DNA from 4 places in the Mesorhizobium sp. M1338 genome. Region 2 is predicted to be linked to each of the others. Evidence: predicted binding sites of a transcription regulator. Region 2 holds the regulator's gene; each other region holds the start of a gene.
What was found. The regulator LexA, encoded in region 2, represses DNA repair genes until DNA is damaged. The targets are predictions, from matches to a motif close to TGTTCNNNNTGTGTTCNG.

Region 1: dinB (DNA polymerase IV) is a predicted target of LexA. The motif match lies at 3,512-3,529, and genes of this name have one in related genera.
Region 3: NKH19_RS21260 (DNA recombination protein RmuC) is a predicted target of LexA. The motif match lies at 5,500-5,517, and genes of this name have one in related genera.
Region 4: NKH19_RS19865 (single-stranded DNA-binding protein) is a predicted target of LexA. The motif match lies at 4,412-4,429, and genes of this name have one in related genera.

The regions. Positions count from the first base shown of each region.
Region 1 is NZ_JAMYLL010000067.1:9,616-17,387, reverse strand. Features, by position in the region: gene ada (bifunctional DNA-binding transcriptional regulator/O6-methylguanine-DNA methyltransferase Ada) at 1-634, shown strand, start outside; gene NKH19_RS30495 (hypothetical protein) at 656-874, shown strand; gene NKH19_RS33675 (MGMT family protein) at 1,157-1,333, shown strand; gene NKH19_RS30485 (2OG-Fe(II) oxygenase) at 1,330-2,073, shown strand; gene NKH19_RS30480 (dihydrofolate reductase family protein) at 2,089-2,676, opposite strand; gene NKH19_RS30475 (winged helix-turn-helix transcriptional regulator) at 2,788-3,204, shown strand; gene dinB (DNA polymerase IV) at 3,560-4,807, shown strand; gene NKH19_RS30465 (cupin domain-containing protein) at 4,826-5,857, opposite strand; gene NKH19_RS30460 (FGGY-family carbohydrate kinase) at 5,997-7,598, opposite strand.
Region 2 is NZ_JAMYLL010000043.1:4,436-12,207, reverse strand. Features, by position in the region: gene NKH19_RS26325 (AMP-binding protein) at 203-1,828, shown strand; gene kynA (tryptophan 2,3-dioxygenase) at 1,825-2,661, shown strand; gene kynU (kynureninase) at 2,744-3,991, shown strand; gene lexA (transcriptional repressor LexA) at 4,437-5,189, shown strand; partial or broken gene NKH19_RS26305 (ComEC/Rec2 family competence protein) at 5,186-7,652, opposite strand; gene gltX (glutamate--tRNA ligase) at 7,755-7,772, shown strand, end outside.
Region 3 is NZ_JAMYLL010000026.1:40,556-48,327, reverse strand. Features, by position in the region: gene NKH19_RS21295 (2-dehydropantoate 2-reductase) at 1-398, opposite strand, end outside; gene dapE (succinyl-diaminopimelate desuccinylase) at 526-1,719, shown strand; gene NKH19_RS21285 (transporter) at 1,725-2,357, shown strand; gene truA (tRNA pseudouridine(38-40) synthase TruA) at 2,327-3,124, opposite strand; gene NKH19_RS21275 (GNAT family N-acetyltransferase) at 3,136-3,645, opposite strand; gene fmt (methionyl-tRNA formyltransferase) at 3,642-4,595, opposite strand; gene def (peptide deformylase) at 4,916-5,446, opposite strand; gene NKH19_RS21260 (DNA recombination protein RmuC) at 5,550-6,821, shown strand; gene NKH19_RS21255 (GFA family protein) at 6,843-7,247, opposite strand; gene NKH19_RS21250 (cation diffusion facilitator family transporter) at 7,310-7,772, opposite strand, start outside.
Region 4 is NZ_JAMYLL010000023.1:10,103-17,874, reverse strand. Features, by position in the region: gene gyrA (DNA gyrase subunit A) at 1-325, opposite strand, end outside; gene NKH19_RS19885 (helix-turn-helix transcriptional regulator) at 580-1,422, opposite strand; gene NKH19_RS19880 (hypothetical protein) at 1,508-2,041, shown strand; gene NKH19_RS19875 (MarC family protein) at 2,184-2,813, shown strand; gene NKH19_RS19870 (OsmC family protein) at 2,866-3,291, opposite strand; partial or broken gene NKH19_RS33575 (DUF2306 domain-containing protein) at 3,602-3,748, opposite strand; gene NKH19_RS19865 (single-stranded DNA-binding protein) at 3,792-4,313, opposite strand; gene NKH19_RS19860 (ArsR/SmtB family transcription factor) at 4,538-4,852, shown strand; gene NKH19_RS19855 (SRPBCC family protein) at 4,849-5,358, shown strand; gene NKH19_RS19850 (ATP-dependent Clp protease proteolytic subunit) at 5,382-5,987, shown strand; gene NKH19_RS19845 (hypothetical protein) at 6,072-6,365, shown strand; gene uvrA (excinuclease ABC subunit UvrA) at 7,080-7,772, shown strand, end outside.

The DNA.
Region 1 (7,772 bases), on a different contig from region 2:
TGCCGGCTTCAATTCGAGCGGACGCTTCTACGAGAAATCGACCGGCATGCTCGGCATGACGCCGACGCGCTATCGCGCCGGCGGTGCCCAAGAGGAGATCCGCTTCGCCGTCGGCGAATCCTCGCTCGGCACCCTCCTGGTCGCCTCGAGCCAAAAAGGCGTCGCCTCGATCCTGCTCGGCGACGATCCCGACGTGCTGGTGCGCGACCTGCAGGACCGCTTCCCCAAGGCACGGTTGATCGGCGGCGACCGTGACTATGAGATGCTGGTCGCCCGCGTCGTCGGTTTCGTGGAAGTGCCGGCACTCGGCCTCGACCTGCCGCTCGACGTGCGCGGCACCGCCTTCCAGCAGCGCGTCTGGCAGGCCTTGCAGGACATCCCCGTCGGCCAGACTGTCTCCTATGCCGAGATTGCAGAACGCATCGGCACGCCAAAGGCGACCCGCGCCATCGCCGCCGCCTGCGCCGCCAACAATCTCGCCATCGCCATTCCCTGCCATCGCGTGATCCGCAAGGACGGCGCCCTGTCCGGCTACGCCTGGGGCGCGGAGCGCAAGCGCGCGCTCCTCGACCGTGAGGCGGCTGTCGGATCGGACGTGGTGAAGACACCCACATACCGGCCTTCGCGGGCCTGACGAGGACCCGCGATGCGCGCGATGGCAAGGTCTCGCCATGCGAACAGCCAGACCCGCAACGGCGAGGTGACCAGCCGCCACGCCCAGGACGCGAAGTCACGGGTGATGGTGGCCATCGGCACGCTTGTCGATGACGGCAGAGCCGAGTGGAGCCGGACCGCGACAGGCGACATCGAGCTGAGGCTGTTGACTGGTGAGGTGTTTCTGCTGGGGGAACTCGCTGTCACCCGTGTCGCATGAGCACCGTCAGCGCTCTACGGCGCCCCCCTCTGTCCTGCCGGACATCTCCCCCACAAGGAGGGAGATTGGCAGTTCTGGCGCCGGCTCTCTTCTTGCAACATTCGAGATTGGCGAAGGTCATGGCGACAGCCGATCTCCCCACCCGTGGGGGAGATGTCCGGCAGGACAGAGGGGGGCGCCATAGAGCACCTACCTTGGCGACTTGAATTTGAAAGCAAGCACTGGAGTGAGTGCGGGAAGCCGTCTCTGTAGAGTTCAGGCACAGACAAGGGAGTAAAGGCAATGAAGCTCATGCAAACGCAAATAGCCGCACCGGCGACCGTCCATGCCGCCCTCGACACCATCGCCTATGTCGGCATTCCCTGCCACCGCGTCGTCCGCGCCGACGGCACGCTGTCCGGCTACCGCTGGGGCGTCGAACGCAAGCGCGCTTTGCTCGACAAGGAGGCTACGATATGAACGCCCACGCCAAGGTTGCCGCATCCGTGGTCGAAGCCGCCAAGACACGCGTCGCCGGTTACGACTGGCCGGCGCTTGCCGCCGAACTCGACGGCTTCGGCTGCGCGGTGATCGAAAAGCTGCTGTCGCCTCAGGAGTGCCGGCGGATCGCCGGCCTCTATTCGGATGAGAAGCATTTCCGCAGCCACATCCATATGGCCAGGCACGGCTTCGGCAAGGGCGAGTACCGCTATTTCCGCTATCCCCTGCCGGACTTGCTCGGCGGCCTGCGCAGCGCGCTCTATCCCAGGCTGGCCGAGGTCGCCAACCGCTGGAATGAGCGCATGGGGCAGGCCACGCGCTACCCCGCGACCCATGCCGCCCTTCTCGAACAGTGTCATGCCGCGGGCCAGACGCGGCCGACGCCGCTGTTGCTGCAATATGTGCCTGGCGACTTCAACTGCCTGCACCAGGACCTCTATGGCGATCTCGCCTTCCCGCTGCAGGTGGCGATCCTGCTTTCCGAGCCGGGCCAGGATTTCACCGGCGGCGAGTTCGCGCTGACCGAACAGCGGCCGCGCATGCAGAGCCGGGTCGAGGTGGTGCCGCTGCGCCACGGCGACGCCGTTGTCTTCGCCGTCCACAACCGGCCGGTGCAGGGAACCAAGGGCAATTACCGCGTCAATCTGCGACACGGCGTCAGCCGGCTGCGCTCAGGCATGCGCCACACGGTCGGCATCATTTTTCATGATGCGAAGTGAAGATCGTGAGCCGCCTCACCCCGCCGGAGCATAGCGGTTGATCACCAAGCCGCAGGCATAGGCCTTCGAGCCGAGCAGCGCCAAGTTTTGGAAACCGCCCTGGTCGAAGATGCGGCGTCCGGCACCCAGCACCGCCGGGTTGATGAACAGCTGGAACTCGTCGAGCAGCCCGGCCGCGATCAGCGCCGAGGCGAAACCGGCGCCGCCGAAGACGGCCATGTCGCCGCCCTCGCCCGCCTTCAGCGTATTGATTTCGCGCGGCAGGTCGCCGCTGGCCAGCCTCGTGCGCTCCCACGCCGATTGCTCAAGCTTGTCGCTCAGCACCACCTTCTGGGCGTCGACGACGCGTTGCGCGAAAGCATAGAACGGGTCGCGCGGAAACTTCTTCGCTGCCTTGCCCCAATGGCTGAGATAGCCTTCCTCCGCCATCTTGCGGCTGAGCAGGATGGTGTCGATGCCGGAAAAGACAGCGTTGAAATCCTGCTTCAGCTCCTCGTCCCAGCCGATGTCGTCGCCCCACCCCCAGAGCTGCCAGCGGTGGTCCTCATTGGCGCCGACAAAACCGTCGACCGACATCTGCATCTGCAGGATCAGCTTTTTCATTGTCGTCTCCCGGTCGTCAGGCTCGAAAGAACTTTGGTTTACTTTCGGAACCATTGACCCAAGGTAAAAATGATGTCAATAGTAAAGCGATTTAAAAATGGAAGCATAGAAATGTCGACCCGTGAAAAATCCGGCTGCCCGATCAACCTGTCGCTCGAATTGCTCGGCGACCGCTGGACGCTGCTCATCATTCGCGACCTGGTCTTCGCCGGGAAAAAGCATTTTCGCGAATTCCTGCAGTCCGACGAAGGCATCTCGTCGCGCACGCTGGCCGAGCGGCTGCAGACGCTGCAGCAGGAAGGCATCCTTACCCGCAGCGAGGACCCGACGCATGGGCTGAAGACTGTCTATCGGCTGACCGAGGCCGGCATCGACCTGCTGCCCGTGCTGGCCACGCTTGGCGCATGGGGCAGCAAGCACCGTAGTGCCGACGACAGACTGGCGCGGATCGCCGACGAGCTGGCGGCGGGCGGCGAGCCCGAACTGGAACGAATGAAGGCGGCGTTGCGAGCGGAGCATGTTGGCTAGTAGTCGCGGTCCGTGAACAGCACCACTCTCCTCTGCAAGGTGGCCGCCGCCCCTCATCGCCCTGCCGGGCACTTCTCCCCGTATAGTGACGGGGAGAAGGGGGCTGGCCGCAACGCCGGCATCCATTTTTGCAACGCTGGTGGTTGGCGAAACCGTCGATGAGAGCGCCCCTCTCCGGGGAGAGGATGCCGGCAGGCAGGTGAGGGGCAGCGCTACCGCTGCGGTTTTGGCGACGCATTCGAACCGAGAGCGATTACCTCACCAGGCATTCCGCAAACCGCTCTCCGCTTGACAAATCACCCCCTTTTGTTCTCTATTTGTTCAGGTCTATCAGCAACGTTGGATATGCGGCCGGATGGAAACGACAGCCACCATCCTGCATGCCGATCTCGACGCCTTCTACGCCTCGGTCGAGCAGTTGCTCGACCCGTCGCTGCGCGGCAAGCCGATCGCGGTCGGTGGCGGTGTTGTGCTCGCTGCCTCCTACGAGGCGCGCGCCTTCGGCGTGCGCGGCGGCATGCCGGGACGCAAGGCGCGCGAGCTCTGCCCGCAGCTGATCTTCGTCGGCGGCAATTTCAACCACTACCAGCGGCTGGGCGACGCGGCGATCAAGGTGCTCGACGATTTCACCCCATTGGTCGAGCGCATCTCCATCGACGAGGCCTTTGCCGATGTCGCCGGCTGCACGCATTTGTTCGGGCAGCCAGAAGAGATCGCCACGACCATCCGCCGCCGCGTGCGGGCCGAACTCGGCCTGCCGATCTCGATCGGCGTGGCGCGCACCAAGCACCTGGCCAAGATCGCCTCGCAGGTCGCCAAGCCCGACGGGCTGGTGGTCGTCGAGCCCGGCACCGAGATCGCCTTCCTGCACGATCTGCCGGTCGGGCTGATGTGGGGCGTCGGCCCGGCGACCAGGGCGCGGCTGGCCGAGATCGGCGTCGAGACCGTCGGCCAGCTGGCCCGGACCCACAGCGGCGCGCTGACGCGGCTGCTCGGTCCCGCCGCCGGCGAAAAACTCGCCGCGCTGTCGTGGAACCGCGACCCGCGCAAGCTGGAGACGAAGCGCCGGGCGCACTCGGCCGGCGCGCAATCGGCGCTTGGCCAGAAGCCGGCCGTGGCGCGGGTCATCGTGCCCACCCTGCTGCACCTGGCCGACCGTGTCGCCAGCCGGTTGCGCGCCAAGGCGAGGCCCGGCCGCACCGTGACCGTGCGCGTGCGCTTTGCCGATCTCAGCGCCGTCACGCGCTCGATCACGCTCGACCAGCCGATCTCGGCGACAACCATGCTGGCCGAGATCGCCGGCGACCTGGTGCGCGGCGTGCTCGCCGACCATCCGCACGAGAAGCTGATCTCCCTGCTCGCGATCTCGGTCTCACATCTCGAGGAAAGCTTCGAGCTGCAGCTCGAACTGCCCCTCGGCCTCGCCGATGAGAAACGCCGGCCCGGTACCAGGAAAGGCCTGGCACGCTTCGACGCCGACCGCGCCATCGACAAGATCCGCGAACGCTTCGGCAAACAGGCGGTCGGCTACGGCACGGTGGCGCTGGAAGCAGCGCGCTCGGTGCCCGACGAGTTCAGGGAACTGGCGGAGAAGGAATTGTGAGCCGGAGACAGCCGGGCGCTATTGCGTCTCTTCGCCATCCCAGTACCGTCGCACCGCTGCCATGTCGAAAATGCCGTCGCGCCGGCGCAAGGCGTCGACCCCCATCTTGTTGGAATCGGGATAGACGCAGACCTCATTGGGATTGTGCTCGCCGATCATCAGATAGCGGCACGGCCCGGTGCCGCTGTTGAGGAAGGAATGACCAACCGGCCGGCCGGCGGGAAAGCAGGCATAGTCGCCGGCCTTCATCTCGTGGCGCTCCTCGCCAAGCAGCAGCGCCACCTGCCCTTCCAGGATCAGCGCGTGCTCCTCTTCGAGCATGTGGTAGTGCCGGGGCGCCAGGCGCATGCCGGGGGCCGGCGCCTCGATCAGCACGCCGACATGGTAGTCTGGCCGCCCCAGAGCGGCATGGGTCAGATGCCTGGACCGGCCGCCGAACCGCGGGCCGTCACCCTCGACCTCCCATTCGACGGCATCGCTGGCGATCGGCGGGATCGGCGCGGCCGGGGGTTTGGTGACATCGGACGTCACATCCGACGGCGACGGATCGCCGGCGGCAAGGCCGGTGTTCTCGCCGTCCCAGTAGTTGCGGGTCGCCGAGAGATCGAAGATCGCGCGGCTGCCCAGCGCGCGCACCAGCACCTTGTTGGAGGCGGTATAGACGACCACGTCGTTCGGGTTGCGCTCGCCGACGATGACATAGCGGCACGGCGCGTCGCTTGTGTTGATGAGGCAATGCCCCGCCGCGGCACCTGCCGGAAAGCAGATATAGTCGCCGGACTTCATGACATAGGCGGCGTCGCCGACATAAGCGGTGAGCGTCCCTTCGAGAATGAAGACATGCTCTTCCTCGAGGATATGGTAATGCGCCGGCGAGGTCTGCTTGCCCACCGGCAACTCCTCGATCGCCACGCCGACATGGTGGTTTTCGCCGAGAGCGGCCAATGACAAATGCCGGTAGCGCACGCCGAAGCGCGGCACATCGGACCATTCCGTCCACGGCACCTCATCCGATGCGAATGGCACGGGCGCTTTCGCTTCGTCTGCCATACGGCCTCCTGGTTCTGTCGCCCTGCCATCGTCGCAAGCCGCAGGAGCGTCCACGACAGAGCAAAGCTGCCAGCTTCCTACATCGTAGCCAAGCGGTGTTCGCCACGTTCCTGACAGAGCCCGACAGGAGCCGCTCGCTTCAACCTCGGATGGCCTTGCCGGCCTGCTGCAGCAGCTCGAACGCGGCGAAGCGCTTGGCATGCCAGCCGGCCAGCGTAGCGTCGGGATGATAGACCTCGCCGAGTTCCGACATGCCGGCCATGGCCGCCGCCACATCCTTGTATGTTCCGGCGGCGACCGCGCCCAGTATCGCCGAGCCGAGCAGCACCGGCTCCGGCGAGGTCGATGCCACCACCACCATGCCTGTCGTATCGGCCAGCAGCTGGCGCACCAGCGGGCTCTGCCCGGCGCCGCCGCTGACGACGATGGTGTCGACGGCAATGCCCTTGTCATGCTCGGCTCGCACGATCTGGCGAGCGCCGTAGCCGAGCCCGCAGACGCCGGCGACATAGAGCGCGACCAGGCTGTCGAGGCTGGTGTCGAGATCGAGCCCGGCAATCAGCGCGCGTGCGTCCGGATCGGCGAAAGGCGCGCGGTTGCCGAGGAATTCCGGCACCACATGGATGCCGCCGACCAGCGCCGGCGTTGCCGCGGCCCCGTTGCGGCTTTGCGCTTGCAGCGACAGCCAGGCGCTCAGGCTGAGGCCCTCGGCCTGCGCCTTGGCGGTCGCTTCGCCGGCCGCCGGGTGCATGCGCACCAGATGATCGATGGCCGCACCCGCCGCCGATTGACCGCCCTCGTTCAACCACAGGCCCGGCACCATGGCCGAGAAATACGGACCCCAGACCCCATCGACGAAGGCCGGCTCGGCGGTCGAGGACATGGTGCAGGCCGAGGTGCCGAAGACATAGGCCATGCGCGACAGAACACTGCCGAACTCGCCACGCGCGCCGACCGTGCCGACGCCGCCGGCATGCGCGTCGATCAGCCCGGCCGCCACCGCGGTGCCGGGGACAAGGCCCAGATCCACTGCCGCCTGCGCGGTCAGTCCGCCGCCGAGCGCGGCACCCGCAGGCACGATCTCGGTACCGATGCGGGCGAACCCCTCATCCGCAAGGGCGCCGAGGCCGATCTTGCGGAAGTAAGTCTCGTCCCAGCGGCTCTCATGCGCCAGATACGTCCATTTGCAGGCCACCGTGCATACAGATCGCGCAAGGCTGCCGGTCGCCCGCCAGGTGAGGAAGTCGGCGAGGTCCAAGAACTGCCAGGCGGCGTTGAAGGTGGCGGGCATGTTCTCGGCCAGCCACAGGAGTTTCGGCGTTTCCATCTCCGGCGAGATGACGCCGCCGACATAATTCAGCACCGCTTCGCTGCTGCGGTTGATGCGGCGCGTCTGCTCGACCGCGCGGTGGTCCATCCAGACGATGATGTTGCGTTCTGCATTGCCGGACGGGCCAACCGGCAACGGCACGCCGCCCTCGCCCAGCACCACCAGCGAACAGGTGGCGTCGAAGCCGATGCCGGCGATCGCCTCCGGCGCTATGCCGGCTTCAGCGACAGCGGTACGGGTGGCCGTGCACACCGCCCGCCAGATATCATTGCTCGACTGCTCGACAATATCGCTAGGCTCGCGCCAGACCTCGATGTCCCGCTTGGCCGAGGCAAGCAGGTTTCCCGTGTGGTCAAACACCCCGGCCCGCGCGCTGCCGGTGCCGACATCGATGCCGAGATAGTGGGGCATGGGGAACCTCCGGTTCAGGGAATAGGCAATAGGCAGTAGGCAGTAGGCAGTAGGCAAGTAGGCAAGTAGGCAAGTAGGAGATTAGTTAGTAGGGATAGGACGCGCGAAGAGTTTTTGAGCCGGCCTGTAAGACTGTGTCTACATCTTCCCTGCTGCCTACTGCCTACTGCCTAT
Region 2 (7,772 bases):
GATCCTGCCATGACGAACAGCCGACAAAATGGGAGGTCTGCTGTGCTGCCCTGCCCCGCTGATGCTCATCCTTTCTCGGTGGCATCGTCGAGCAGGCACGATCGGTGGCGCGAAGCCTCCCGCGAAGGACAGGAACTTCCAATCCACCACACCGGCCAGGCGCCTCGCGCACCGGCCAGGCAGCAGACGGGATAGCGGCGACATGCTTGGGCCTTCAGCGCATATCGACACGTTCACGCGCGATCACTTGCCGCCGCCGGAGCAATGGCCGGACTTCCTGCTCGAAGGTTTCGACTATCCCGAACGCCTCAACGCCGGCGTCGAACTGACCGACAGGCTGGTCGAGAAGGGCCTCGGTGACCACACCGCGCTGATCGGCAATGGCCGCCGCCGCACCTACAAGGAACTGTCCGACTGGACGAACAGGCTGGCCCATGCGCTGGTCGAGAATTATGGCGTCAGGCCAGGCAACCGGGTGCTGATCCGTTCGGCCAACAACCCCGCCATGGTCGCCTGCTGGCTGGCCGCCACCAAGGTCGGCGCCGTGGTCGTCAACACCATGCCGATGCTGCGCGCCGGCGAACTCGCCAAGATCGTCGACAAGGCGGAAATCACCATCGCGCTCTGCGACACCAGGCTGATGGACGAGATGACCGCCTGCGCCAAGGACAGCGCGTTCCTCAAACAGGTCATCGGCTTCGATGGCACCGCCAACCATGATGCCGAACTCGATCGTGCCGCTCTCGACAAGCCGGTTACCTTCACCGCCGTCGACACCGGCCGCGACGATGTCGCGCTTCTCGGCTTCACCTCGGGCACGACAGGTGTGCCGAAGGCGACGATGCATTTCCACCGCGACCTCCTGATCATCGCCGACGCCTATGCCCGCGAAATCCTCCAGGTGACGCCGGACGATATCTTTGTCGGTTCGCCGCCGCTCGCCTTCACCTTCGGCCTTGGCGGGCTCGCCATCTTCCCGCTGCGCTTCGGTGCGGCGGCGACGCTGCTGGAACAGGCGACGCCACCCAACATGATCCACATTATCGAGACCTACAAAGCGACAATCTCCTTCACCGCGCCGACCGCCTATCGCGCCATGCTGAAGGCCATGGATGAAGGGGCCGATTTGTCGTCGTTGCGCGTCGCCGTTTCGGCCGGCGAAACCTTGCCCGCACCGGTTTTCGAGGAGTGGACGCAAAAGACCGGCAAGCCGATTCTCGACGGCATCGGCGCCACCGAAATGCTGCACATCTTCATCTCCAACCGCCTCATCGACATGAAGCCCGCTTCGACCGGCAAGCCGGTGGGCGGCTACGAGGCGCGCATCGTCGACGACGAGATGCGCGAGGTGCCGCGCGGCACAACCGGCAGGCTGGCGGTGCGAGGCCCGACCGGCTGCCGCTACATGGCCGATGACAGGCAGAAAGAATACGTGCGCGACGGCTGGAACCTCACCGGCGACACCTTCACCCAGGACGAAGACGGCTTCTTCCATTTCGCCGCACGCTCCGACGACATGATCGTCAGTGCCGGCTACAACATTGCCGGACCCGAGGTCGAGGCAGCACTCCTGTCGCATCCTGACGTCGCCGAATGCGCGGTGATCGGCGCGGACGATGCCGAACGCGACCAGATCGTCGAGGCGCATGTCGTGCTGGTGCAGGGCGTAGCGCCTGACGCATTGACGACCAAGCGTCTGCAGGATCACGTCAAGGCAACGATCGCGCCCTATAAATATCCGCGATCGGTGAAATTCATCGCCGCTCTGCCCAAGACCCAGACCGGCAAGATCCAGCGCTTCCGGCTGCGCACGGAGAAAATCAATTGAGCGAACCATACGATCCGGCGTCCGAAGGCGCACAGATGTCGTTCAAGGAGCGCATGTCCTACAGCGACTATCTGCATCTGGAAAAGGTGCTGGAGGCGCAGACGCCGCTGTCGTCGGCGCATGACGAGATGCTGTTCATCATCCAGCATCAAACCTCCGAACTGTGGATGAAGCTCGCCCTGCACGAGATTGGTGCCGCGATCCGTTCGATCCGCGCCGACCGCCTCGAGCCGAGCTTCAAGATGCTGTCGCGCGTCGCCCGCATCTTCGAGCAGTTGAACAACGCCTGGGACGTGCTGCGGACGATGACGCCCAGCGAATACACCGAGTTCCGCGACGCGCTCGGCCAGTCCTCGGGTTTCCAGTCCTGGCAGTATCGCGCCATCGAGTTCATGGCCGGCAACCGCAACCTCGCCATGCTCGGGCCGCACAAGCACCGGCCAGACCTCAGCGGAAAGCTGGAGGCGATCCTGGCGGAGCCGTCGCTCTACGACGAAGCGCTGCTGCTCCTGGCGCGCAACGGATTCGATATCGGCGCTGATGCCAGGCGCACGGACTGGCGTGAGACGCGAACCGAGAATGAAGAGGTCCTGGTCGCCTGGCAGACCATCTACCGCGACCCGCAGCGCTACTGGATGTTCTACGAACTGGCCGAGAAGCTGGTCGACTTCGAGGACTATTTCCGCCGTTGGCGCTTCAATCATGTCACCACGGTCGAGCGCATCATCGGCCTGAAACGCGGCACCGGCGGCACGTCGGGTGCTTCGTACCTGAAGAAGATGCTCGAGGTCGTGCTGTTCCCGGAGCTGTGGACGGTCCGCACCCGGCTCTGACATCATCGAAATGAGAACAGGCACACCGAGGGGACGCGCTTGCAGCGGGAACCCTTCGCGAACAACCGAGGACTGAACGACCATGAGTGGAATTCCTGATCTCGCTGCGATCGAAGCGATGGATGCCACGGATCCGCTGCGTGCCATGCGCGATCGTTACATTTTGCCGGAGGGGGTGATCTATCTCGACGGCAATTCACTTGGGGCGGCATCACATGCCGTTTTCGGCGAGCTGCAGCAAGCGGCGGCCCAGGAATGGGCCCAGGATCTCATCCGGGCCTGGAATACAGCCGGATGGTTCGAGATGCCGATCGAACTCGGCGATCAGCTTGGACGTCTGATCGGAGCCGCGGCCGGCCAGACCGTCGTCTGCGACACGACGTCGACCAACATCTACAAGGTGTTGCATGCGGCGATGGAGATGCGGCCCGGCCGGTTGGCCATCGTCGCCGAGGGTGACAGTTTTCCCACCGACCTGTACATCGCCGAAGGCGTGGCCTCGACCCGGGATGGCGCCTTGCTGCGCCTCGCGGGCGTCGACGCGCCAACCATCGAAGAGCTGATCGACGAAAGCGTCGCGGTGGTGCTGGTCAACCACGTCAATTACAAATCCGGTGAACTGCGCGACATGACGGCGCTGACGCGCAAGGCTCATGCGGCCGGAGCGCTGATCGTTTGGGATCTCTGCCACACCGCGGGCGCTCTGCCGGTCGAGCTCGATCATGCAAATGCTGATTTCGCTGTCGGCTGCACCTACAAGTACCTCAACGGCGGTCCGGGCGCGCCAGCCTTCATCTATGCCGCCCAGCGCCACCACGGCGAGATCAGCCAGCCACTCAGCGGCTGGTGGGGGCATGCACGGCCCTTTGCCTTCGAACGGGGTTATGTTGCCGGCACCGGTATCCGCCGCTTTCTGTGCGGCACGCAGCCGGTCCTGTCGATGCGGGCGCTCAAAGGCGCGCTTGCCATCTGGAACGACGTCGACATGGCGGCATTGCGAAAGAAGAGCGTCGCGCTGACCGAACTGTTCATCCAGCTCGTCGAAGCGAAGTGCGGCGCCTATGGTCTCACGCTGGAGAGCACTCGCGACGCGACCAGGCGCGGCAGCCAGGTGTCGTTCCTTCACGATCATGGCTATCAAATCATGCGGGCGCTGATCGAGCGCGGCGTGATCGGTGACTTCCGCGCGCCGTCAACCATCCGTTTCGGATTTACGCCGCTCTATGTCGGCTACAAGGACGTGTGGCTGGCGGTCGAGGTGCTGGAAGACATTCTGCGCACGAGTGCATGGAAGGACCAGCGTTTCGCCGTCAAGGAGGCCGTAACCTGACGCGGCCGTCCCGACGATCTGTCGTCGCGTCTTGCCCCCAGGTCGGATGACGGAGGACGAATTTTTCGGCTCGCGAATGCGTTCGCCGCTGGTAGCCAGCGCAGGCTGCAATAGATTAACCAAGGTTGGCATTTTGGCTTCGTTTCGTTCACGGCAAACGAACGCCCGGAAAGCTGGAAATGCGCCCGTCGCGGATCCATGGGCAGCTCATGCCAGGCTTGAGCCAAGGGTGGGCCACAGCCCATTAACCATAACAATTTCAATGCCGGCAAGCGCATTGTGACGGCATACAGCCGTCGACGAGGCCCGCTGGCGAGCGCCAATAATTTCGACCCCCTTAATAAATTCATTAAACTTTAAACAGTTGCGGAACACAACTGGAACAGATAGTGTTTGTTCTGGGTTTGTTTTTCCGATTCTGGTTTCAGGTACCCTGGGGGCCGCCATGCTGACGCGCAAGCAACACGAACTGCTGATGTTCATCCATGAACGCCTGAAGGAAAGCGGCATTCCGCCATCCTTCGACGAGATGAAGGAGGCGCTCGACCTTGCCTCCAAATCCGGGATTCATCGTTTGATCACGGCACTGGAAGAGCGCGGCTTCATTCGCCGGCTGCCCAACCGGGCACGCGCGCTGGAAGTGCTGCGGCTGCCGGACTCGATCGCACCCGGCCTCAACGCGGCAAAGAAGTTCTCTCCAAGCGTCATCCAGGGCAGTCTTGGTCAGGCCAGTCTCGGCCAGGGCGGCCTTGGCCGGCAGATCAGGCCAGCGTCTTCGCGGATGTCTTCAGCAGGCAATGACGACGACGTGGTCGCCGCCGTGTCGATCCCCGTGATGGGGCGCATCGCCGCCGGTGTGCCGATCGATGCCATCCAGCACCAGACGCATTCGATCTCGGTGCCGCCAGACATGATCATGGGCGGCGAGCACTATGCGCTGGAGGTCAAGGGCGACTCGATGATCGAGGCCGGCATCTTCGACGGCGACACCGTCATCATCCGCAATGCCGATACGGCGAGCCCTGGCGAGATCATCGTGGCGCTGGTGGATGAAGAGGAAGCGACGCTGAAGCGGTTCCGCCGCAAGGGCGCCTCGATTGCTCTCGAAGCCGCCAATCCGGCCTATGAAACCCGTATTTTCGGGCCAGACAGGGTCAAGGTGCAGGGCAAGCTCGTTGGCCTGATCCGCCGCTACTAAGGCAGCTGCGGTTCAACGACTGGCTTCTCGGGTCTCTTGAAGGGCGGCAGTCCCCTCGCCTCGCGTGAAAACTTGCGTTGCGCGTGCCAGGGCCGATATGGCCTGTCCACGGCGAAGCTGATTGTCGCCGGCGCGGTCGCCGATTGGCGATCGAAGAAGACGGCAGCACTGCCTTTGCGGGCCAGTTGCCGTTTGGTGATAACGAGAACCAGCGGGTTGTGACAGGCGTCATAGGCCGTCGCGTCATTGATGACGATCAGGTCGGCGAAACCACAGGCTTTCCAGGTGTCTTTTCGGTCCTCGACATAGGCAATGAACGCGCCGGACGGATGCCTGGCGACGCAAACGCCTGAAGTGCAATAGAACGGTGCTCCCGGCGGCATTTCAGCCGCATCAGCGACGTCGAATTGACCGTCGCCTTCGTCGAACACCTCCGGCACGATGATGCTTTCGGATGTCAGCGCACGCTTCCAGTTGTCGACGGTGAATTCGTTCGGCCTGGCCCGGCTGACCGCGAGTTCGCCGCCGCCGATCGGCAACGCAACCAGCCTTGCGTCCTCCGAGATCAGCACGTCGGGTGCGCGCGTGTCCGAGACCGTCAGCAGGCCGGCAAGCGCGAAAGGAAGAGCTGCCAGCCGCAGCCATGTCGTCGCCATCGTCGCGATGACAAGGGCAATCGCCACCAGAAGGACAGACTGCTGCGAAATCAAGCCGATTGCGTCGACTGGCGAACGCTCGGAAATCCATCCGGACATCGCGATCATCGCCGTCAGGCCTTTGCCCATTACATAAAGAAAGGGGCCGTCGGCGCCGAATGGCATCGCCAGTGCGCTGAGGACGGCGAAAGGCATGACGACCAGTGATACGATCGGCATGATCGCCAGATTGGCGAACAGGCTGAGCGGCGACACACGCTGAAAATGCCAGATGGCAAACAGCGCAGTGGCGCCGCCGGCGATGATGGAAGTCATGGAAAGGCCGCCTGCCGCCAGCAGGAATTTTCGCGTCAGGAAACCAGGCAGCGACCGCTTTGGCGGCGGTGGTCTCGTCTTTCCCGCACGATGCTCCGACCAGCCGGCATAGGCGCCGACCAGCGCCGCGGTTGCGGCGAAGGACATCTGAAAACTCGGGCCGACCACTTCATGCGGCGACACCACGATGACGGCGATCGCCGAAATTGCTAGATTGCGCATGGTGAGTGCCGCCCGATCGAACAGCACGGCAATCAGCATCACCGCCAGCATGATGAAGCTGCGCTCGGCGGCGACGACGATGCCTGAGATGATGAGATAGGCGGCGATCGAGAACAGTGCCGCGACGGCGGCGTATTTCTTGACCGGACGACGCGCGGAAAAGTCCGGAAACAAGGCGAAGGCGCCGCGCAGCAACCCCATGATGGTGCCGGCGACGAGCGCCATATGCAGTCCGGAAATGGAGATGATGTGGTAGATGCCGGTACGCCGCATAGCTTCGTTGATGTCATCGGGAATGCCGGCGCGCACGCCGACGATCAGCGCCGCCGCGATCTCGCCCTCGGCGCCACCGACGCTGCCCCTGATGTGGTCGGCAATCGCTTCACGGGCTTTTTCTATCCCCGAGGAAAGGCGGTCCGATAGCGGCATGTCGCCCGTCATCGGTGACGATAAGTTTTGGATTGCCGAGAAAGAACCCGCTGCCGCCGATGCCGGCGAAATAGCTGTCGAAGGAGAAGTCGTAGCTGTCCGGCCGCACAGGCCCGGTCGGCGGCAACAGCTTGGCATATCCAGTGATCAGGGAGCCGGCGATCACGTCCGCCGGGATCTTTCGCGCCGAAAGTCGCACCCGCTCCGGCGCATAGCGCAGTTTCGGCCTTGCGGTCGATGTGACGTCGATGGTCAGCCGGATACGACCGCTCTCCATCCGGTCGAGCGAAACGACGCGGCCGGTCACTTGCGTCGAGATTTCCGAGCCCAGCATCTGCGTTCCCGCCCGCCATGTCTCGACCTTTGCGGTGAGCAGGCCGAACGCGCACAAAAGTGCCGCCATGAAGCACAGATGGGTTTTCGGCCAGGAACGCGAGACCAGCGCAAACAGCCCCGCCAAGATGACAACTGCGACAGGCTTTGCGAAGCCAGGTTCCGCCGCCAGCGAAAAATAGCCGATCGCCCCGCTCGCCAGGCAGACCGGCACCAGCAGGAAGGCCACGCCTCGGTCGAGTTCCAGGCCCGCCGCCATGGTCACGCCATGGCGCAGGCGCGGCAGCGAAATCCGGCCGATTTGCCGGCGCACGCGCACGATCCTGCTGGCTTCGGCAGCTGGAACCGGGGCGGGGGCATCCGTTTGCAACGGCGCCTTGCCGGGATCCGGCACGAGGGGCGATGGCGGCGGCAATGAAGCCGGCAGCGGCGCTGCAAACAGGGACCGTTCGCTGACGCCAATGACAGCGTCCTCGCCCTGATCCGAGCCCCAGCCTCGTCCAGCCATCGGGTCTGCCCCTTGCGCCCTCGACACCCTATGCTACATGAACGCCGGGCGCGCGAAAGTCCGCGCAGCCGCACCCCGCTTCAGATGGTTTCCGAGAGTTTCATGTCCGACAAGGTCGTC
Region 3 (7,772 bases), on a different contig from region 2:
ATGCCGGCCAGCACCGTTCGCCCGGCTAGCCCGGCGCGCAGCCTTTCGGCATTGTCGACGCCATTCTGCAGGCTCACCACCACCGCATCCGGGTGGGCATGGGCCTTGATGAGGGTTGCCATATCCTGCGTCGCGCCGCTCTTGACCGTGACCAGGATCACGTCGGCCTGCGGCAGGGCAGCGGCCGGATCGGCGGTGACGGCAAGCGCCTCCGGCTTGATAGAGCGATCGCGGCCCTGGAGGTCGCTGACCCGCAACCCGCCCTGCCGCAACGCCGCATCGACACGCGGCCGGGCCAGCAGAATCACCCGGCGCCCGGAGAGCGCCAGGCAGCCGCCGGCATAGCAGCCGATGCTGCCGGCGCCGGCAATGACGATTCTTTTGTCCTGGTCTGCCATCCTGTCGCCCGCACCGGGTCGCAGCTATACGACATGAAAACCATAATATCGGCGGTATCGCCAGCCATGAGGCTGGCCCCTATGTCTGGCCGTGACAGGCCCTCCGCTTTCGACTATCGCTTTTGCCATGACGCTGCCGACCGATCCCGCCGAAAACCTCGCCGCCCTTATCCGTTGTGCTTCGGTAACGCCCAACGAGGGCGGCGCGCTGACCGCGCTGGAGGCGATGCTGAAGCCGCTCGGCTTCCTGGTCGATCGGCCGGTGTTTTCCGAAGACGGCACGCCCGATATCGAGAACCTCTATGCGCGACGGTCCGGCAACGGCCCGCATCTGATGTTCGCCGGCCACACCGACGTGGTGCCGGTCGGTGACGAAGCCGCCTGGACGCATCCGCCCTTCGCCGCCGAGATCGCCAATGGCGAGATGTATGGCCGTGGCGCGGTCGACATGAAGGGCGGCATTGCCTGTTTCATCGCCGCCGTGGCACGCCATGTCGAGACCAATGGCGGCCCGAAAGGATCGGTCTCGCTGCTGATCACCGGCGACGAGGAAGGCCCCGCCATCAACGGCACGGTCAAGCTGCTCGAATGGGCGGCTTCCAGGGGCGAGAAATGGGATGCCTCCCTTGTCGGCGAGCCGACCAACCCCGATACGCTCGGCGACATGATCAAGATCGGCCGGCGCGGCTCGATGTCCGGGGCCATATCAGTCAATGGCCGCCAGGGCCATGTCGCCTACCCGCAGCTTGCCGACAATCCGGTGCGCGGCTTGATGAGCCTGGTCGACGCCTTGCTGCATCCTGTGTTCGACAAGGGCACCAGGGATTTCCAGCCGACCAATCTGGAGATTACCTCCATCGATGTCGGCAATCCGGCCACCAATGTCATCGCGGCCAGGGCGACCGCGACCTTCAACATCCGCTTCAACGACACCTGGACGGCCGAGACCCTGCAGGCCGAGATCCACAACCGGCTCGACCAGGCGGCCAGGCGCAAGAAGTACCGGCAGGCCAAGAAGACTCCGGTCGACTATGAGCTCGTCTGGCGCGACAGGCCGAGCCATGTCTTCCTGACCCGCGACGACAAACTGATCGAAACGCTCTGCGGCTCGATCAAGTCGACGGTCGGCAAGGAGCCGACGTTGTCGACTTCCGGCGGCACGTCCGACGCGCGTTTCATCAAGGACTATTGCCCGGTGGTCGAGTTCGGGTTGGTCGGCAAGACCATGCACATGGTCGACGAGCGCGTCGCCATTGCCGATCTCGAAACGCTGACGCAAATCTATCAGCGCTTCATCGAAGACTGGTTCGGACAGGACTGAGCAACATGCTTTCGGCGGACGAAACCCAAGCTTCGCTGACGGGCGCCTGGCGGCTGATGCTCGGCAAGCCCGACGGATTGCGCCTGCTCGACCTGTCGGCCGATGGTTTCTGGAATTCGTTTTTCGCCATTGTCGTTGCGGCACCGGCGCTGATCGTCGGCTGGGTCGGCATCGCCAATGAGATCGGCGATCCCGACGCTTTCGTGGGGCGCTTCAGCATGCTGGTGCGTCTGGCGACGGTCGACATCGGCTCCTGGGTGCTGCCGCTGATCGTTCTGGCCCTGGTTGCGCCGCGCGCCGGGATTGGCGGCCGCTTCGTCCACTATGTCGTCGCCAGCAACTGGGCTTCGGCCATCACCGCCTGGCTGATGCTGCCCTCGGCGCTGATCAGACTCTTCCTCTCGTCCGCGAGCCAGGTTTCGAGCCTTGTGTCGCTGCTTTTGTTTGCCCTGTCGATGGTTCTGACCTGGCGCATGACCAACGCCACAATCGGCAGGGGCGCAGCGACCGGCACCGCCGTTTTCGTCGGCATGTTCATCGCCTCGCTGTTGGTGCTGTTCGGGCTGCAGACGCTGCTCGGCATCACCGTGCCGGACGATGTCGGGGCTCAGAGCCTTTCCGGGTTCGTCTCCGGGTAGTCGACCTCAGGATAATCGACGCCCCGATAATCGACGCCGATGAGAAACAGCCCGTCGGGTGGTGCCACCTGGCCGCAGGCGGCGCGGTCACGCGCCTCGAGCGCCGCTTTCATGTCGGCCGCGGTCCAGCCGCCGTCGCCGACGCGCTTGAGGGAACCGACCATCGAGCGCACCTGATTGTGCAGGAAGGAGCGCGCCGAGGCCCTTACCTCGATCACGTCATCTTGCCGGCTCACATCGAGCCGCTCCAGCGTCCTGATCGGGCTGTTCGCCTGGCACTGGGTCGAGCGGAAGGTGGTGAAGTCATGTCGCCCGAGCAGGACCTTTGCCGCTTCGTGCATGGCGACGGCGTCGAGCCGCTTCGGCACCCACCACACCTTGCCCTTGTCGAGCGCGGCCGGCGCGCGGCGGTTGAGGATGCGGTAGAGATAGTGGCGGCCGGTGGCCGAGAAGCGCGCGTCGAAACCGTCGGAGACGACCGTCGCCTTGAGGACGGCGATGCGCGCGCCGGCCGCCTGCAGATGGGCGTTGACGGCATCGCGCACCTTGTCGGTGGGCCACGCCTTGGCGAGGTCTACATGCGCCACCTGGGCGGTCGCATGCACGCCGGCATCGGTGCGGCCGGCGGCGCGCAGCCTGACCGCTTCGCCGCAGAATTTTTCGATCGCCTGCTCGATCGCCTGCTGCACCGAAGGCTGATCCGCCTGGTGCTGCCAGCCGGCAAACAGGCTGCCGTCATATTCGATGTCGAGGCGAAAACGCGGCAATTTGCACTCGCCTAGGCGGCGAGTGCCGAGCCGAAGGCCGAGGCGTAGACCAGTCTGCCGGCTTCCGGGGCATCGCCCCAGGCCAGTGCCTGCAGTGCCTCGCCCTGATACTCGCTCTCGAACTTTTCGGCGCGTGCATGGCTGTAGCCGAAACGGCTGTAATAGGCCGGATCGCCCAGCACCACGGCCAGCGTCTCGCCGCCATCCCGGAGACGGATATGTGCCTCGCGGATCAGCGCGCCGCCGATGCCGCTGCCATGGAACGAGGGCTCCACCGCCAGCGGTGCCAGCGCCACGGCCGCGAAGTTCTTGCCGCCGCTCTGGACGAACAGCCGGGAAAACAGGATATGGCCGACCACCTGGCCGTCGTCTTCCGCCACCAGTTCGGCAACGGCGTCGCCGCCGGTCACCAGCGCGTCGACCAGCCCGGCCTCCGCCTGCTGGCCGAAAGCGTGCTCCTCGACGAGGCGAATGGCCTCGCGATCTCGCGGCGTCGCCGCGCGTATCGACATCATGCTCATGAGAATTTCATTCCCTTTTCGATCTTGGCCCCGCGCAGGAATTCCGACGCGGCGGCGGGCCTTCCGCCCGCCCGTTGAACTTCGACCAGCCTGATCGCGCCTGTCCCGCAGGCGACAGTCAGCCGGTCATCGAGAATTCCTCCCGACTCGCCCAAATCTTCCGAAAGCGACAGGCCTTGCGGTAGCGTCGAGCGAAGCAGTTTCAGCCGTTCCGGGCGGCCGCCAATTCCTATCTCCGACCAGGCGCCGGGAAAGGGCGACAGGCCACGAATATGATTGTGGACCTCGCTCGCCGAGCGAGTCCAGTCCACGCGCGTCTCGGATTTATCGATTTTCTTGGCGTAGGTCACCCCATCCACAGCTTGTGGGGTAAATGTCAGGGTGTTCCTTTCCAGTCGCGCTAGCGCTTCCACCATCAGGGCTGCGCCGACACTCATCAACCGATCATGCAGATCGCCGGCAGTCATATCGGGTTCGATGGTACATTTTTCAACCATTCCGACCGGGCCAGTGTCCAGGCCCCCTTCCATGCGCATCACCATCATGCCGCTTTCCAAGTCACCGGCCATGATGGCGCGCTGGATCGGCGCGGCGCCGCGCCAGCGCGGCAGAAGCGAGGCATGGCCGTTGATGCAGCCAAGCCGGGTTGCGTCCAGAATCGCCTTCGGCAGCAGCAAGCCATAGGCGACGACCACGGCGACATCGGCGTGCAAGGCACGGAAGGCGGCCTGCTCGGCCTCGCTCTTGAGCGATGTGGGCGTGCGCGTCTCGATGCCCAGCCGCTCCGCCTCGCGCTGCACCGGCGACGGCGTCAGTTCCAGTCCGCGCCGTCCGGCGGCGCGCGGCGGTTGCGTATAGACGGCGGCGACATCGTGACCGGCCTCGGCAATGGCGTGCAGCGTCGGCACCGAAAACTCGGGCGTGCCCATGAAGATGACGCGAAGGGGCATTTTTCTTTCGATATCCTGTCTTCTGCTCGCGCCGTGAGCCGGCTCAGGCACCCGCTTCAAACGGGTTTATGATCTTCAGGTCAAGGCCGTCAAAGTCGCGGGCGACCAAGTTCGCTTTTCCTTTCCGCTTCGATTTTGTCCATGATCTCGGCGTATTCATCGCCAATTGCGCTTTCAGCGACGAAAGCCGAGCGAATTGTGTGCCGCCAGTTCGATTTCGCGTTTCAAAGGCTCGGGAATGTCTCTGATCAGGAAGTCGGCCATCGGCATCTCCATTTGGTGCTGTGCCGCCGACATCAGGCCTGGAGTGGACTCCAGCCCTATCCCACCAGCTTGCCCGGCGCCTTGTCCCTGGCGAGCTTCTTGAATTTCTTCACCACCATGTCGCGCTTCAGCTTCGAGATGTGGTCGATGAACAAGACACCATTGAGGTGGTCGATCTCGTGCTGCAGGCAGGTCGCCATCAGGCCCTCTGCCTCCAACTCCTGCAATTTGCCGTCGCGATCGAGATATTTGACTCGCACGGCGGACGGGCGTTCGACCTCGGCATAATAATCGGGGATCGACAGGCAGCCTTCCTCGTAGACGGACCGCGCATCGGCGCTCTCCAGGATTTCCGGGTTGATGAAGACGTGCGGCGCCGGCTCTTCGTCTTCCTTGGCGAGATCGATCACCAGCATGCGCAGCGGCTCGCCGATCTGGATTGCGGCCAGCCCGATGCCGGGGGCGTCATACATGGTCGCCAACATATCGTCGGCCAATTTGCGCAAAGGTGCGTCGACGCGCTCCACCGGCTTGGAAACCTGGCGCAGGATGGGGTCGGGAAGGATGATGAGCGGCTTGATCGGCATGGCGTTCCACCTAAGACCTCCAGCGAAAAGCGTCAACCGCCGGGCTTGAGGCTCGTTCACGTTTTGATCTGTGTCAGCCGTGCGAATCATCTATGCTGTCCACATGAATGATCTGACCACCATCCTTTCAGAACCTGTCGCCCGGCTTGGCGCCACCACGATCACGCTCGGCCATGCGCTGGCCTTCGGCGCCTTTCTGTTCCTCAGCCTGTTCGTGGCGCTCGTCATCGCGCTATGGCGATCGGCCAAGGCGCGCGCCGTCGCCGCGGCCGAAGCCGCCGACCATGCCCGCGATGCCGAAACAAGGATGGCCGGCATTCTGCAATCGCAGGCCGAGATGCAGGGCCGCATGGGCGCCATCGCCGAAGTGTTCGGGGCACGGCAGGCGGAATTGACGCAGTCGATCGGCCAGCGTCTCGATGCCATGACCGGCCGCCTCGGCCAGACCATGACCGAGCAGACCAAATCGACGCATGAAAGCCTGGCCAAATTGCAGGAGCGGCTGGCGATCATCGATGTCGCGCAAGGTAACATCCAGTCGCTCGCCGGCCAGGTCGTGCAGTTGCAGGCGATCCTCTCCAACAAGCAGACGCGCGGCGCCTTCGGCCAGTCGCGCATGGAGGCGATCGTCGCCGACGGCCTGCCGCATGGCGCCTATGAATTCCAGGCGACGCTGTCGAACGGCAGCCGGCCCGACTGTCTGGTGAAGATGCCGAACGGCGCCCCGTCGCTTGCCATCGACGCGAAGTTTCCGCTGGAAGCCTGGAATGCCATCCGCGCCGCAGACGGCGCCGACTTGCAGAAGGTCGCCTCGCAGGCCTTCCGCCGCGACATCGAGATCCATGTCCGCGATATATCGGAAAAATACCTGATCCAGGGCGAGACCCAGGACACCGCCTTCATGTTCGTGCCGTCGGAATCGGTGTTCGCCGAGATCCACGAGAATTTCGAGGCGATCGTCCACAAGGCGCATCGCGCCCGTGTCGTCATCGTCTCGCCGTCGCTGCTGATGCTGTCGATCCAGGTCATTCAGGCGATCCTCAAGGACGCCCGCATGCGCGAACAGGCGCACCTGATCCAGGGCGAGGTCATCCGGCTGATGGAGGACGTTGCGCGTGTCGACGAGCGTGTGCGCAAGCTGCAGGTCCATTTCGGCCAGTCGGCCAAGGATATCGACGACATCCTGGTTTCGACGTCGAAGGTCACCAAGCGCGGCCAGAAGATCGAGGCGCTGGAATTCGGGGCGCAACCCGACGGCGATGCCGCCGCGGACGCAGCGTCACGGGCTCCCGCTGCGAAGGTCGACGCGGGCCCCCGCGTCGCCGATTCGAAAACCGGACAGCTCAGACTAAGGGTCGTCGAAGGCGACGACTGAGCGACGGCGCCGGATCCGCCCCTACTGCTCTTCCGTGGTCGTCATACCCGGGAATTCCGGCAGCCAGGGCAGCGCCGAGCGATGCCAGCTCTGCCTTCTCGGGACCAACTGTTCACGTTGCCGCGCCGTGCCGACCCGGATGCCATAAACCTTCGGCCCGTCGCCAACCGATGTGGCGTAGAGATGCGAGCCGCACTCGCCGCAAAAGCCCTGCGCGCGCTTGGCGCCGCTCGATCCTGTCTTGATATAGACCTTTGGCGCACCCTTGGTGATCCGGTACTGGCCTTCCGGCGCGCCCACGGTCACGCGAAAAGCCGTTCCGGTCAGTTGCTGGCAATCGATGCAGTGGCAGATTCCGGTGTTCTCCGGGTCGACCTCCGCCTCGTAGGTGATGGCGCCACAATGGCAGCCGCCGTCGATTTTCATCGTCGTTCCTCCAAAGTCTCTTTGATCTTAGCAAGGCAAGACCGTGAGGCAATGGCGCGGCGCTAGTCCAGCGCCGGATCGGACGCGGTCTCGATCAGCTTGCTCCGCTTTTCCCATGTGCCGGTGGTCTGCGGCTTGACGAATAGCCGCGTGATCTCCGGCATCTCCTTTTTCAGCCGCGCCTCCAGGCGCTCGACGCAAGCTTCGATCTCCGGCGCCGTCAGATGATCCTCGAACTCGATACTCAGGCCGGCAACGATCTCCGCCGGCCCCATATGGACGGTCAGGACGCCGTTCGCCTGCCGCACCGCCGGATCCTGCTGGGCGATCGCCAGCACCTGTCTCTGCACTTCGGGCGACGCCGGCTCGCCGATCAGCAGGCCCTTGCTTTCGCGGGCCAGGAAAATCGCCGTCGCGCCAAGGATCAGCCCAATACCGATCGAGGCGGCGCCGTCGAGTTCCGGCTTCTTCAGCAGTTCGGCCGCCAGGATGCCGGCAAAGGCGACGATCAGGCCGAGCAGGGCG
Region 4 (7,772 bases), on a different contig from region 2:
CGCGCAGCGACCAGTCCTGCGCCATGCGCACCAAGGCGTCGTAGATGGAAGCGTCGCCATGCGGATGGTATTTACCCATCACATCGGCGACCGGACGCGCCGATTTCACATATTTGCGGTTCCAGTGGTAGCCGCTCTCATGGGCGGCGAAGAGAATGCGGCGATGCACCGGCTTCAGGCCGTCGCGCACGTCGGGCAGCGCACGGCTGACGATCACGCTCATGGCGTAATCGAGATAGGAGCGCTGCATCTCCTCGACGATGGATATCGGCTCGATGCCGGTGGGGCCGCCGTCGGCGCCGCGCGGTGTCTTCTGGTCGGTCAAATCGGATCACAATCTAATCAGGAATCACTCGGTGCTTATATAGGAAGCAAGGCTGAAACTCCAACATGTCAGGCACTTTTCCAGTGTCATTTTTGATGGTAATTTCAAAAGGATACCACTGATTGCGACGATATGGCCAAGGCGGTTTCGCCGCCATCGACGCAAAGACCCGTAATGGACGTTTTTCCCTGAACGAAAGCCGCGAGCGCGATGGATCGGACCCTGTTGCCGCCCTTGTGAGCACCTGAACCGCTTCACGAGACGCGAACGCCCATCGCGCCACGGCGGGCGCGATATTGGCCCGGCGTTTCGCCCATGATACGCAGAAACCGGCGGTTGAATGTCGACAGATCGTTGAAGCCGGCCTCGAAGGCGATCGCCGAGACCGCCTCATCCGACATGTGCAGTCGCACCGCTGCCCTGTGCAGCCGCGTCTTGAGCAGGAATTGATAGGGGGTCATGCCCGCGACCTGCCGGAAGATGCGCAGGAAATGATACGGACTGATCGCAGTTTCATCCGCAAGAGCTGAAAGCGGGACTGGCCCGTCGGCATCCAGCTCTATCCGCCGCACGGCCTCGGCAACCCGCTTCTGGTCGCGACGGCTCGGCGCGCGCCTGACATGCGTCGGGCTGGAGACCGTTGCCACGGCGGCACCCGCAATGCGCAGCCCGAGTTCCTCGAAGGCGTCGATGTCGGCCGTCTCGCGAGCGGTTTCCGCCTCGGCGAGCAAGGACGCCAAGGCCGGCAAAGGTGGCAGGCGTGGCGCCTCAAAGGCCAGCTTCCTGGCGGCCGGCACGCCAGCCACGATCCGTTCCATGTAGGACGGCCCGAAATGAAATGACAGGCAACGGTCGCCGCTGCCATGTTCATGCCCGCATTCGTAACATGTGCCGGGATTGCCGAGCAGGAGGGCGCCGGGCGCCAGCATCGCCGTGCCTTGTTGCGCGCGGTAGCGGAACGTGCCGTTGGTGACGGCGGCGACGCAGAAATCCTGATGTGCTTCCTCGAACGGCCGGTCGCCGGCGCCGGCCGTGCAGATCACATCCGTCACGTGCCAGCCGGGGCCGGATGCAAGCGTATGCATTGTCGCTGTCATGGCCGAAATATAGCAATTTTTCCCAAGCCCAGAACCCTGTCACCGCCTACCCTTCCCGGTCTCCTGACAAGAAGAGAGCTGAACCATGTTCGACCAATCCTCCTTTGCCGAAGCCTTGCACAGTTCCGGACCAACAGAAGGGCTTGCCGAAAAACTGAGCCTTTACGGCCGATTCGTCGGCGCCTGGATGTTCGATGCCTCGCGCCATCTCGAGGACGGCACGGTGCTGACCGGGCGTGGCGAGGTGCATTTCGGCTGGGTGCTGGAAGGCCGGGCGATCCAGGACGTCTGGATCCTGCCCGCGCGTGATGCCGGCCCCTCGCCCTCGCTCGGCACCTGGACCTTCTACGGCACCACACTGCGTGTCTATGATCCCGGCGCGGATGCCTGGCACATCTTCTGGAGTGATCCGCGCAACCAGTATTTCAGCCGCCAGCTCGGCCACGCCGAGGGCGACGCGATCGTGCAAGTGGACGCCGACGGCACCGGATCCTCGGTTCGCTGGAGTTTTTCTCGCATTACCGAAAATTCCTTCCGCTGGCTCGGCGAGCGCTCGCACGACAATGGCGCGACATGGCGGCTCGAAGTCGAGTTCCTGGCACGGCGGGTGGTTCGATGATCGAGGAATGCAGCCGCTCGAAAGCCTCGCGAACCTTCGCGCCCATGCTTTCAAAAGTTGAATGCCCGAAACTGTTCCCACCGACCGGGCTTTGCTCTACCAATGCCATGGTACGGGCCCTGCCCGGCGGGAGGGGTCAGAGATGCCGAGCTTCGACAGCCTGTTCAACGCCTTCGTCACCATTCTCGTGACCATCGATCCGCCCGGGCTGGCGCCGCTGTTCCTCGCCGTGACACGAGGCATGAACCGCGACGAGCGCCAGCAGGTGTCGGTCCGCGCCTCGATCATCGGCTTCCTGGTGATGGCGCTGTTTGCGGTTGCCGGCGCCTCGATCCTGTCGGTGTTCGGCATCACGCTGCCTGCCTTCCGCGTCGCCGGCGGCTTCCTGCTGTTCTTCATCGCCTTCGAAATGGTGTTCGAACGCCGGCAGGACCGCAAGGAGAAGATCGGCGACGTCGCCATCACCAAGGACATGATCCACAACATCGCTGCCTTCCCGCTGGCGATCCCGCTGATCGCCGGGCCCGGCGCGATTTCGGCGACGGTGCTGCTCTCCGGTTCCTTTCAGGGATTTGCCGCGCAGGCGGCCCTGGTCGGCATCATCTTCGTCTGCCTCGCCATCACCTATCTGGTGTTCGTGCTGTCGGAACGCATCGACCGCATCCTCGGCCAGACCGGGCGCTCGATCCTGACCCGGCTGCTCGGCGTTATCCTGGCGGCACTGGCCGTGCAGTTCGTCGCCGACGGCATCAAGGCGCTGATGGCGGGGTGAACGGCAGTTCCTACTGCCTACTGCCTACTGCCTACTGCCTACTGCCTACTGCCTACTTCACCGCCGTATCGATCACTTCGAAGTCGTGAGTGATCGCAGCGGTCTTGGCCAGCATCGCCGAAGCCGAGCAATATTTTTCGATCGAAAGGTCGATCGCCCGCCTGACCTTGTCGCTGGACAGCGCCCGGCCCTTGACCACGAAATGCATGTGAATGCGCGTGAACACCCTGGGCTCTGTTTCGGCCCGGTCGGCGTCGAGCTCGACCACGCAATCCTCGACCGCTTCGCGGCCCTTTTCTAGAATATGGACGACATCATAGGCCGAACAGCCGCCGGTCCCGATCAGCACCAGTTCCATCGGGCTCGGGCCTGGCGTCTTGCCTGCCGGTCCGGGCGCGGTTCCGAACACGACCTTGTGGCCACTGCCGGACTCACCGACGAAGGTGCGCTCCTCGACCCACTTTACGCGTGCTTTCACCTGACATTTCCTTCCAATTTTTCGGTCATCCGCCTCTAAAACCGAAGAGGATCACGGCCCGGCTCGCGCGACGCCAAAGACGACGTCGTGCACGACCCTGCCCGGCAACAGCGTGAAGATGCCGGCGCCGGCCAATGCAAAGACATACAGCGCGATCATCGCCTTGCGATCCTGGCGATGCAGTGATTGTGAGCATGCCACAGCGGCACGGTGACCAGCACCAGGATCGACAGGAAATGGATCGGACTGAGGGGCCGATGAGCCGGATCTGATGAATCCAGAAACTCGAGTCGGCGATGACCAGCATCAGCGCGGCCCACACATAGCCCGCGATGCGATGGCTCGGCGTTCCCTTCGGCAATGCCAACTGCGTTGGCCCTATCGCCAGTGCGGCGAAGGCCGCAAAGGCATGCCAGGGTATAGGAGAGGGTGCGGCAAGCAGCGGGTCCTGCGACATTGTCCCCTCTCCAGTGACTGCCCCTCAATACGATCGATTGTCCTCAGAACGGGATTTCGTCGTCCAGTTCGCGCGACGAACCGCCACCGCCGCCACTCTTGGCACCACCGCCGCCGCCGCGATTGAAGCCTTCGCTCGGGCTGGACTGGCCGAAATCGGAACCACGGCTGTTGCCACCGGCATTGCCTCCGATCTGGCCGCCCTCACCCTGTCCGCGTGCGTCGAGCATCTGCAGCTCGCCCCGGAATTTCTGCAGCACGACTTCCGTCGTGTACTTGTCGGCGCCGGTCTGGTCCTGCCATTTGCGCGTCTGCAGCTGGCCCTCGACATAGACCTTCATGCCCTTCTTCAGATACTGCTCCGCCACCTTGGCGATGCCCTCATTGAAGATGACGACGTTGTGCCACTCGGTTTTTTCCTTGCGCTCGCCGGAATTCTTGTCGCGCCAGCTTTCCGACGTCGCGATGCGGATGTTGACGACCGGCTCGCCCGAGTTCAGGCGGCGGATTTCAGGGTCCGCACCGAGATTACCGACCAGAATGACCTTGTTGACGCTACCCGCCATGATATTTCTCCGCTCATCCAAAACCAATTTTTGTCGCAGCACCTTACAGGCTGCGGGCGTCGGCCGCCTGCTAAGGCTGGCTTTTCCCACAAGGTTTTTGTTCCCTTTTCGTTCTTATCCGCACTGCCGCTTATTGTCAAGGAATGGCAGCATCGCCGGAAGCCCACATATGGGTTTGAAAAGAACGCTTGCCAAATCGATAAGTATCCACTTATGCTTTTGTCATGATCGAAGCAGAGATTTTCCGGGCCCTGGCCGACCCGACGCGCCGCGCCGTCTTTGAGCGGCTCGCCGCTGGTGAAATGACGGTATCGGAATTGCGCACCGGCATGACGGTGTCGCAACCGGCGGTGTCACAGCATCTGGCGGTGCTGCGCGGCGCCGGCCTGGTGGTCGAACGACGTGCCGGCCGCAATGCTTTTTACCGCGCCGATCCGCAGGGGCTCGCCCCCTTGCTCTCCTGGATCGAACGCTACCGGACCTTCTGGCCGGAACGCATCGAAAGATTGAAGGCGGTTTTGAAGGACATGGACCAATGACGAACGTTCGATCGATGAAAGCCGACCAAAACCATCGCGAGATCTCTCCCGATGCGATCGAGTTCGAGTACGACCTTGCCGAGCCGCCGGAAAAGGTGTGGCGGGCCCTGACCGTGCCGGAGCTGCTCGCCGCATGGATGATGCCGAACGACATCAGGCCGGAGACCGGCAATCGTTTTGCCTTCGCCGGGCCGGATGCGGCGATCGAATGCGAAATCCTCGACGCCGAGCCGGAGAAGCTGCTGCGCTATTCCTGGCGGGAGCAGCCAGGCGACGCCGCGCGGCAGGATCGCCTCGACGGCCCGTTGGACAGCATTGTCACCTTCACACTTGCCCGAACCGTTTCCGGCGGCACCCATCTGCGCATCGTCCATGACGGCTTCGCCCGCAAGGCAATGCCCGCTGTCGCCATGGCGTGCGCTAGCTGCCGGCTTTCGCTCGACGCCAACGGTACACGCAAGCCGATCGCCGCAAACACGCTTCGCCGCTTGCTGCGCGCAGCCTGAACAAGGACAATGGAGAGAAGATCATGAGCGGTGTTGCCAGTCTGGTGCCGATGGTAATCGAGCAATCGAGCCGCGGCGAACGCGCCTTCGACATTTTCTCGCGGCTGCTGCGCGAGCGCATCGTCTTCATCAATGGCGAGATCAACGACGACATCTCGGCGCTGGTCTGCGCGCAGTTGCTGTCGCTGGAATCGGACAATCCCGACAAGGAGATCTCGCTCTATATCAACTCGCCGGGCGGCGTGGTGACCAGCGGCTTCGCCATCTACGACACGATGCAATACATCAGCTGCCCGGTGTCGACCGTGTGCATGGGCTTTGCCGCCTCGATGGGTTCTTTCCTGCTGATGGCGGGCACACCGGGGCGTCGTATCTCGCTGCCGAACGCCACCATCCTGCTGCATCAGCCGCTGGGCGGGTTCCAGGGCCAAGCCTCCGACATCCAGCGCCATGCCGAGCGCATCGTCCAGACGAAACGGCACATGGCCGGGCTCTATGCGCAGCATTGCGGACGCACCTATGAGGAGGTCGAACGCACGCTGGACCGCGACCACTTCATGACCGCCCGCGAGGCCCAGACCTGGGGCATCGTCGACCACGTTTTCGACACGCGAAAAAAGGCGGCATAAAGCCAGGCCCGGCTTCCTGCCGGCTTTCGAAGATTTGATGATGCCGGTCTGGTCCCGTCGCCGGCACGCCACTATAGTCCTGGGATGATCGACACTCATCCACCCAGAACATTGCACCGTGTCATCGCCGTTGTAGCGCTCGTGTGCCTTTCGAGCGGCACGGCCTTCGCCGGCGACAGCTCGGCGCAGGCGCAAAAAGGCGCCCTGCCCGGCGTGGCCGGCGACTATCGCATCGCCAAGCCGGCTCCCGAACCCGACGATGCATATCCCGGCAACGGCAACGGCCAGTTCAAGATCGGCGATACGGATGTCAGGATTTCCGGCAGCATTACCGTCGATCTCGGAGCCGGCTCAATCGGGCAGCCCCGCCACCGATAGTGGTGCCGGCGTGCTGCGCTGGCATATCGCCAACAAGACATCCGCACATAAAACGGCCCCGCCGTGCTTTGCGCAAACGGACGGGGCCTTTTTGGATCTAAAATCCAACTTCTACCGGGGGCGTACTGCCGGCACAAGATTTCGGATGCAACGCGGCGTCAGCCGACGATCCGACTGCAGTCTCTGATTTTTACGGGGTATGGCAGGTCACGGTTTGTCGGGTGGCGCAAACGCTAAACCCTGGCACTTATGCCTGCCGCCGCTCCAGTAACGACTGGAACCCTGTGGGACGATCCGGTGGCGTCATAGCTCCGCTCCTTTTTGTCCATTGCGACGTTGTCGTCCGAAGCACAAATCGCTAATGCCTGCGGCATCTCGCAGGCCGCCTCTGGGCGGCGAGACCATCGAAAGACGGCCGGCTTCGTTGACTGCCGAAGCTTGCCTCCAGGAGCCGGCGCCCGTCAAGCTTCAATAGCCGGTTACCGAAAAATGTGATCGTCGGGAGGTTACGTGCAAGTCAGTTTTTGCACAGCTTTGTCAGGAGCGTGTTCGGTCTTTGTTCTTTCTACTTGCCCGTTCACGCGAAAGACGCTTAAACGGCTTTTGTCGGGAATTGTGGCGTCTCTCGACGTGGCGGCAAAACTACCTACATAGGGGATGGCTGGGAAAACCCGCCATTCCAGGAAATTCCAGATTCTGAGGCGGCGACCGGCGATGGCCGACCATAAATATCTTTCCATTCGCGGGGCGCGCGAACACAATCTGAAGAATGTCGATCTCGACCTGCCGCGTGACAGCCTGATTGTCATGACCGGCCTGTCGGGTTCCGGCAAGTCGTCGCTTGCCTTCGACACCATCTATGCCGAAGGCCAGCGCCGCTATGTCGAAAGCCTTTCGGCCTACGCCCGGCAATTCCTCGAAATGATGCAGAAGCCTGACGTCGACCAGATCGACGGCCTGTCGCCTGCCATCTCGATCGAGCAGAAGACCACCTCGAAGAACCCGCGTTCGACGGTCGGCACCGTCACCGAGATCTACGACTATATGCGCCTGTTGTTCGCGCGCGTCGGCATCCCCTATTCGCCGGCCACCGGCCTGCCGATCGAGAGTCAGACGGTTTCGCAGATGGTCGACCGCGTGCTGGCGGTCGAGGAAGGCACGCGCCTGTTCATCCTGGCGCCGATGGTGCGCGGCCGCAAAGGCGAGTACCGCAAGGAACTGCTGGAACTGCAGAAGAAGGGCTTTCAACGCGTCAAGGTCGACGGCGTCTTCTACGAGATCGCCGACGTGCCGGCGCTGGACAAGAAGTACAAGCACGACCTCGACGTCGTCGTCGACCGCATCGTCGTGCGCGGCGATCTGGCGACGCGGCTCGCCGACTCCATCGAAACGGCGCTGAAGCTGGCC